Regions from separate parts of the Paenibacillus ilasis genome, predicted to be linked through region 1. Evidence: riboswitches for the same ligand, from Rfam matches in the RefSeq annotation. Region 1 holds a riboswitch; the other holds the start of a gene.

Evidence for each region. A riboswitch is a leader RNA that binds a small molecule or an ion and turns the genes downstream of it on or off. The one in region 1 is predicted to bind cobalamin.
Region 2: linked by a shared signal. The riboswitch ahead of ACETK5_RS01655 (helical backbone metal receptor) and the one ahead of ACETK5_RS23090 (ribonucleoside-diphosphate reductase subunit alpha) in region 1 are both predicted to bind cobalamin.

Annotation. Positions count from the first base shown of each region.
Region 1 covers NZ_JBHDJG010000002.1:660,184-664,579, reverse strand. The annotation lists gene ACETK5_RS23105 (GmrSD restriction endonuclease domain-containing protein) at 1-302, opposite strand, end outside; tRNA gene ACETK5_RS23100 (tRNA-Thr) at 600-671, opposite strand; gene ACETK5_RS23095 (MTH1187 family thiamine-binding protein) at 780-1,085, opposite strand; cobalamin riboswitch at 1,446-1,679, shown strand; gene ACETK5_RS23090 (ribonucleoside-diphosphate reductase subunit alpha) at 1,875-4,208, shown strand.
Region 2 covers NZ_JBHDJG010000001.1:304,334-308,729, reverse strand. The annotation lists gene ACETK5_RS01660 (FecCD family ABC transporter permease) at 1-961, opposite strand, end outside; gene ACETK5_RS01655 (helical backbone metal receptor) at 958-1,962, opposite strand; cobalamin riboswitch at 2,219-2,421, opposite strand; gene ACETK5_RS01650 (histidine phosphatase family protein) at 2,574-3,410, opposite strand; gene cbiB (adenosylcobinamide-phosphate synthase CbiB) at 3,401-4,378, opposite strand; gene ACETK5_RS01640 (adenosylcobinamide amidohydrolase) at 4,375-4,396, opposite strand, start outside.

The sequences.
Region 1 (4,396 bases):
TCGTAATCGAATTCCCCCTCAATGAAGGACATAATTGCATTTAACCTTTGCATTCCATCAATAATTTCAAAAACTGAAATTTGATCATAAACCGAATCAGCAAGGAGTAACAAAGGAACTGGATACCCTTTTATTATAGAATCAATAAACTTTCTTTTTTCATCAATGGTCCATATTAGTTTTCGTTGATATCTTCTATTAACTATAAATAGCTCATTTTGATAAAAGTTGTAGAGCCGTTGAATAGTCTCACTTCGAATGGATAATTCACGTTGCGTAGAGGGGAGATTCTTTTTTTCCACCAGTCTCATTCCTTTACTTAGGAGTATTATAATGGTAATGATAATATATCAAATCATTATTGTACATGAGTGTGGTTAAAGTTAAGTCTTACGGGAAGCAGTACTGAAAATATCGGCGATTCTATACTCGGCAAGGAATTTGACGCTTTGATCGAGAACAAAAGTGATCCTACCGACGGTGAAAACAACACTTCATCAGACTAAAGGGTAGAAAAATGGTAGAAGAACGGAATAAATAACAAAAATGGCGCGATTCCGAAAACTCGGAAAGCCGCGCCATGATTGACTTTATGAAGATGCTGGTGAAGGGAATTGAACCCCCGACCTACGCATTACGAGTGCGTTGCTCTACCCCTGAGCTACACCAGCAAATGTGGTTCGATGTTATTCCTCACGAAACAACAAAAATTATTATAATACTTCAGCAACAAAATGCAAGCCCTATTCTTACGGAAATATCCTCCGAAAATGGCGGCATTACCCGCCTAACTTCTCCTGCACGGACTGGATCTTCTGTTTGCTCGAGGAAACTTGGTCCCTGCGGTCGTCGATCTTCACGGAAGTCGATACGCGCTGGGCACCGGACAGAAAAGGCGCTTCATGCAAAGCCTCAATTGCCCGCCAGATCATGCTGAGCTCTCCCTCGATGATAGTACTCATCGAAGTCAGCTCATAGGATATTCCATCCTGCTGTTTCAATATACGCTGCATCTCGGCAACATAAGAGCTCAAACTCGTTGTTGCGGTTCCGATCGGAATCACCGTTACCTCCGCTATAGCCATCTTTTAAAACCTCCCTCGTTCCCATCTCATCTGTTATGGAATGCTTTAAACTTCCGGATACAGTTATCATATCAATTCTAGCCCTTCATATCAAAGTCCGTCAGTCTTAACTTCACACAAGATATGGTGTTCCTTCCTCGTCTCGTCCATACGAATACATCTTATTTTGTCAAAACGATAATATACGTGGTATCAGCGCAGAAAAGGTCGCATTTGGTCACAATTCAGGAAATGTTATGGCCTTTTGGCAGTTTCTTAACTGGCACAATGACCGCTCGTTTGCTATAATTCTTTTTGCGTTCAATTTTAAGAATATGGTTTACAAACACAATATATTGGGTTAAATTAGATTAACAACAACCAAATATAGTGTATGTAGGTGCCGGATCAACCTATAAGGCAGTCCGGCTTAATAGGGAAGCATGGTGTAAATCCATCACGGTCCCGCCACTGTAAGGGCTCTTAGGCTGTTTATGAACCATCAGCCATCCCCATACGACATATGCCACCGAGGAACCGGAGCAAGGTCCCGGGGAAGGGAATGTCGAGGGAAAAAGCCCAAGTCAGGAGACCTGCCTATATACAGATAGACACCAACCTACGGGGTTTTAGGTAAGTGTTCGTTAAACTTGCGTCTGTACATAACATCTTGCCCGTTCACGAGCTTATGGCAAACGTCATTTTCGAATCACAGCGCACGGACATTTTCAAGCCTGCCCGCGGGTTTTAGAAAATGTTTTTTTGATGTCCTTTTTCATATTTCCCCCGAAGAAAGCGAGGAATTTATTCATGCCCCAGCTCGTAGTTAAACCGAACAACCGTCAGCTCGCCTTTGATGAAATTCGTCTCTCCGTCTATGCCGACCGGACTCTAAAAGGATTGGACATGCTCGATAAGGAGCGTCTGCTTCGCGGCGTCAATGCCAAATTGCGCGGTGAGCAAGTTACCGGCGAAGAAATCAGCAGCGCCTTCACGATGTCCGCCCTTGAGCTTGTAACCAAGGAAGAACCGAATTGGAAGTTTGCAGCTGCGCGTTCGTTTCTGACCTCTTTATATAAAAAAGCGGCCACCAACCGCCGATACAAAGCCTATCCGGAGGAACCGTACGGTGCCTTCTACCCGCTCATTACGGAGCTTGTACAGAAAGGCATCTATCGCGAGGATCTTCTGACCAGCTACACCAAAGAACAAATCGAAGAGCTCGGCGAATGCATCGATCCAAGCCGCGATCTGCTGTTTGATTACATCGGTCTGTTGACGCTGGCTGAGCGTTACCTGGCAAACGACTTTGACGGTCGCGTCATGGAACTTCCGCAAGAACGCTATATGGTCATCGCGATGTTCCTCATGCACAACGAGCCTGCCGACAAGCGTCTTGACCTTGTCAAAGAAGCCTACTGGGCCATGAGCAACCTGTACATGACGGCTGCTACGCCGACCATGTCTAATGCAGGCAAAAAAGTAGCCGGCCAGCTTTCCAGCTGCTTCATCGATACCGTGGACGACTCCCTGGAAGGAATCTTCGATTCCAACACGGATATTGCCCGTCTCAGCAAAATGGGCGGCGGCATCGGGGTCTACCTCGGTAAAGTCCGTGCACGCGGCTCTGACATCCGCGGTCACAAGAACACCAGCTCCGGCGTTATCCCTTGGATTCGCCAGTTGAACAACACCGCTGTTAGCGTTGACCAATTGGGAACTCGTAAAGGCGCCATCGCCGTTTACCTGGATGTGTTCCACAAAGACATCCTGTCCTTCCTCGATCTGAAGTTGAACAACGGTGACGAGCGCATGAGAGCACATGACGTGTTCCACGGCGTATGTCTGCCTGACCTGTTCATGGAGGCTGTAGAAGCACGTGAAGAGTGGAGCCTGTTCTGTCCGCATGAAGTGAAGAAAATCATGGGCTGGAAAGACGAGAACGGCCGTCCGCTGGGCTTGGAAGACTTCTATGATCAAGGTCAAGGCGAAGGCGAATTCCGTCAAAAGTATGCTGAAGCCGTGGCGAACCCGCTGCTGCCGCGCATTACGGTACAAGCCATCGACATTATGAAGCGCATCATGAAATCCCAGCTTGAAACGGGTACACCGTACATGTTTTACCGCGACACGGTCAACCGTGCAAACCCGAACTCTGCGCATGGCATGATCTACTCTTCCAACCTGTGCACGGAGATCATGCAGAACCAATCTCCGACAGTCGTTGAACAAGAGGAGCTGGTTACGAAAGACGGCCAAACCCGGATCGTCATTTCCAAAATCCCTGGCGATTTCGTTGTCTGCAACCTGAACTCCATCCACTTGGCTCGTGCTGTACCTGCCGGTGTGCTGGAGCGTCTCGTTCCAATCCAGGTTCGCATGCTGGATAACGTCATCGACATTAACAATATTGAAGTTCTGCAAGCTCAATATACCAACAGTCAATATCGTGCGGTCGGTCTCGGCACCTTCGGTCTGCACCACTTGCTGGCGCTGGAAGGCATCCGCTGGGAATCCGACGAAGCCGTTGCCTATAATGACAACCTGTATGAGCACATCAACTACCTGCTCGTTAAATCCAGCATGGAGCTGGCTAAGGAAAAAGGCTATTATCCGAAATTCAAAGGCTCCGACTGGGAGAGTGGCGAGTACTTCACGTTCCGCGGTTACACCGACGGCGAGCATGAGGGCAAGTTCGTAACCACCGAACAGTGGCGCGAATTGCAGCAAGAAGTACAAGCGAACGGCGTCCGTAACGCATGGCTGTTTGCCATCGCACCGAACGGCTCCACATCGATCATCGCAGGTTCCACGGCGAGCATCGATCCATTGTACGAACTTCTTTCTTATGAAGAAAAAACCACCTATAAAGTGGCTAACCCGGCTCCGGATCTGTCCGAAAAAACGATCTGGTACTATAAAACGGCTTTCTTGATCGACCAGCATTGGTCCATCAAAATGGCTGCCGCCCGTCAGCGTCACGTTGACCAGGCGCAAAGCTTTAACCTGTATGTCCGCCCTGATATCCGGGCTTCGGAATTCCTGGAGCTGCACCTGCATGCCTGGAAAGCCGGCATCAAGTCCACGTACTATGTACGCAGCCGTGCGCTGACGATTGAAGAGTGCGAAAGCTGTGCTAGCTAACTTTCGATAGACCTAATTTCGAACCCACCCAAACCCTCCCTTCCAAGGGAGGGCCCCAAGGGCTCTGCCCTCTGGACACCCGCAAGGTGTGCATGGTGTGAATGAGGCGCTTCTACGTTACTCTGGTGGCTAGGAGCGCTTTCTCCCTTCGGGAACGCTGGAATGTAGTGCGGAGGCTAATGAGTTAC
Region 2 (4,396 bases), on a different contig from region 1:
CGAGCGGTATTTCCGTTGGTGCCAGCACGGACCGTGCCGCCGTATCGCACCAGACCATGAACATCGCGCCGCCCAGAGCCGACAGTGGAACAATGACGCGATAATCGGAGCCGGTGATCAGCCGGATCATATGCGGTACCACAAGTCCCACGAATCCAATCACGCCGGAGACCGACACGGCTGCGGCGGCAAGCAGGGTAGCCACGATGAGCACGCTGGTCTTCAGCCGATCCACATTCAAGCCCATATGGGCGGCCTGCCGTTCCCCCAGCGACAAAATATTAAGCTCTCGGGACCTGCTCCATAAGTATATAAATCCTGCGATAAAATACGGGAAAAGGATGGCCGTATACGACCATCCACGCATGCTCAGGCTCCCCATCGTCCAGTACAGGATCTGGTTTACCGTATCTTTGGACATGACCGTCAAAAAGGAAACGACGGCGCCCAGAAACGACTGCATCACCACACCGGACAGAATGAGCCCGTGGATCGGCAGTTTTCCTTGATCCCTTGCCAACAGCAGAACGGCCCATAAGGTGCCTGCTCCGGTCATAAACGCTACCAGCGGCAGCGTGTAACCTCCGGCAAAGGAGTATTCCATCCCGAAAAAAATCAGGGATGCTGCACCAAGCGCAGCACCCGAGGATACACCGAGCGTAAACGGATCCGCCAGCGGATTGCGAAGTACGCCTTGAAAGGCGGCTCCGGCCACCGCCAGGGAGGCTCCAACGAGCATCCCAAGCAGGATCCGCGGCAATCTCACCTTCATGAGGATTTGCTCGGAGGAAGCTTCCCAGCCCGGAACGATGGAATCGCCGATTCCCGGCAGCCTGTGCAGCAGCATCGCCCCAATCTCTCTCACAGGCAGGTGCACGGAGCCGATTCCGAGACTGACAACCAAGGTTAACAGTAATAGGAGTATGCCGGCCGCACCGAATCCTGCAAGTTTTTTACTCATGGATTCATCAGTTCCGGATAAACGGCCTTCGCCACTTCAATCAACCCTTGCGTCACACGGGGACCCGGACGGCTCAGCAGGTTCGCATCCACGGAAATGACCTGATCATTCTTGATGGCATCGATCTCATCCCAGCCGCCGCGCTCCTTAATCAGCTGATCCAATGTTTTCTTGGTTGCTTCATCTACCACATCGTCCGTGTACAAAATGACATCGGGGTTCGCAGCGATAATATTTTCCTCGCTGATTTCGAACCAGCCTTCCGCATCGCCGGCTGCGTTGACGCCGCCAGCTAAGGTGATGATCTCATCCATAAACTCGCCCTTGCCGACAGTCCATCCCGGAGAGAATTCTACGTATACTTTCTTCTTGTCTTCATCCTTCACGGCTTTCACGGCTTCCGTAACGGTAGCCAATTCCTGCTTCATCTGATCCACGACCGCTTTCGCCTCCGCTTGACGGTCGGTAATTTGCCCGATCAGTTCGATGTTCTCCATCACGGCATCAATGGTTTTCGGATCATTGACGAACAGGGTAACGCCAAGCTCACGCAATTTCTCGGCATTCTGGGCATTCATCGAAGCGGCAAATACCACATCGGCATCGGCTGCAATAATAGCCTCTTCATTCACTTGAAACCCGCCCAATTTAGGCTTGGATTTGGCCGCTTCCGGATAATCGTCATTATCGGACACGCCAACGATTTCCTCATCCAGGCCCAAGGCGAACAGTTTTTCCGTCTCGGACGGTGTCAGGGATGCAACTTTGGCCGGAGCTTTCTCAAACGTCATTTCAACCCCGGTTGAATCCTTAACGGTCAGCGGATACGCCGTTTTAAGCTCTTCGCCGGAATTTGCCGGCGCTTCGTTATTCTGCTCTTCCTGCTGTGCAGGCGGCGTTGTATCCTTCGGCGCCGCTTCTTCGCCTCCACAGCCGACCAAGGCCAGGGCCATCAGTATGGCTACCAGAAGTACGGACCATGTTTTGTTTAATGCTTTCATCTCTTGAAATCCCCCTATACATAATTGAGAACCTGGCGCTGCAAGTCTACATTCCTTCAACTGATCCTTACCGGGAGAAAAACATCAATCGTCATACTCCAAAAGAAGCAAAAATCCCTGACTCCTCGTAAACAAGGACTCAGGGATTACGTTTTAACATAAGGACATCTGGATAACCGTTCACAGATAGCGCCTTAAACTTCCGCCCATACATGCTGCATGGGTTCGGCAAACGTAATCCTCTCCTCGAAGGACCGTCATTCATTCGCCGAGGGCAGGTCTCCTGACTTGCAGGCTGTAACGACTTCTCCGCCTTCCCAAGCGCTATGGCTCAGTGGCATATGGAGAAGTCCCTGCTTCACAGTGGCGGGACCGTGCCGGACTTGCACCGGCTTCCCTATTAACCCGGCAGAAAGACAATAACGCCTTCTGTCCGGGACCCTCGCAAATAATATGAATTTATGTATGATAGGCCAAGCATGGTTTCTCTGCCCAAGATTATAGGCGATAAACCCTCCTCTTACAACCGAAAGTTTCGGTCGTTTCAAATGCGTCAGGATACGGATTCATCCCGTTATCGCCCATTCCGCACCGATATCATACGATTTCATTTATTCGCTTACCCGTACGCCTTGCCAGCGTTCTCCATCCCATGTCAATTGCAGCTTGAGCTCCTCGCCCGGCGATACCTGCGTCCCCCAGAATTCCGTATGCGGAAGGGTGGCTGCGGCGATCTGCCGGATAACGCCCCCATGGGTGACCACAAGCACATCAAGCCCCTCTCTCTGTGTTCCCAGGCCGTAGCCAGCAGCCTCTGCCTCTGCCTCTGCCTCTGCCTCTGCCTCTGCCTCTGCCTCTGCCTCTGCCTCTGCCTCTGCCTCTGCCTCTGCCTCTGCCTCTGCCTCTGCCTCTGCCTCTGCCTCTGCCTCTGCCTCTGCCTGCACAAGGGTATCCGGATCTTCCTCCACATGCAACAGTTCCTTCAAATCCAAAGACAATCCGGTCAAAAATGCCTGAACCCGGGAACGGAACGCTTCCCAGCTCTCCCCATTCGGCGGCGTAACTTCTGCAGGGTTATCAATCCAGCGCCGATAAGAGGTATCCGACTTCAAATCCTCGTAGGTGTTCCCTTCCCAATCCCCGAAGTCAAGCTCGCGCAGGCGCGGATCATACTCGACACCCGGTATAAACCTGCCCAAAGCTTCATCATCAGGAATAGCAGCCATTGTTGAATCCGATAGGATAACATTCAGCGTCTGCCTGCATCGAAGGAGATCACTGCAATAGATCCGGACAAACTGCCCGGTAAAAAACCTTTCCCGCAGCGGGAGGAGCTGCTGTCTGCCTTCCCTCAGAATCCCTTGATCCTCGTGACCGAGATAACGGCGCTCCTCGTTCCACAGCGTGCGGCCATGACGGACCAGATGCAGCGTGATCCTCATATCCATAACCTTCCTCCTGATGCGGCAACAAGTCCGAGCACCACGGTACCCAGTAACGTAAACAAAACCGATACGCCCAGCAGCAAACGGTTGGTCACCCGGATATCCTCCGCTTCAAGCGGGCGATCAGCATCCCCCATGTAAGCCCGGAACGAGATGATACCCTGATAGGAATTCTCGCCTCCCAGACGAATGCCCAGAGCACCGGCAACGGCCGATTCCGGGAAGCCGCTGTTCGGACTGGGGTGCTTTCGCGCATCTCTTCTGACCATCTTGATCGCTTTTTTCCATTGCAGCGAAAACATCGCAGCTACCATGGTCAACAGCCCTGCGGTCAGGCGTGCCGGTATCCAATTGGCCATATCGTCCAGCCTTGCGGATGCCCAGCCGATATGCTGGTATTTCTCGTTTTTATAACCGACCATGGAGTCGAGCGTGTTTACGGCCCGATAGGCCATCGCCAGCGGCGCTCCCCCGATCAGGGCAAAAAACAGCGGAGCGATCACCGCATCCACGATATTCTCCGCAACCGTCTCCACCGTTCCCCGCACAATCTCCGGCTCATCCAGATGGCCGGTGTCTCTCCCGACAACCATGCTGAGCGCGCGCCGGGCCTCCGCGATATGGCCGGAGCGAAGATGGCCGTAGACCTCCAATCCTGCCTCTCGCAGCCCCTTGATGGCAATCGTAGTCGCAATAAGCACGATCTCCACCCCCCACGCAAGCCAAGGATGAATCGCCGCGCACAGCTCCAGCAGCAGCCACGCCAGCACGAAGGAGCCGCCGGCCACGATCACCGGCAGCAGTATCCCCGCCCGCTTCAGGCTCTGAGCGGAAGTCGCCCAATGGCGAATCCAGCCTTCAACCCGGCGGATGGCTTTCCCCATGCCAATGACGGGATGGGGGAGCCATCTCGGATCTCCGATCAGCAGGTCCAACACGACCGCAGCCCAAATGACCCACACGACGGTCATATCCGGTCCTCTCTTTCG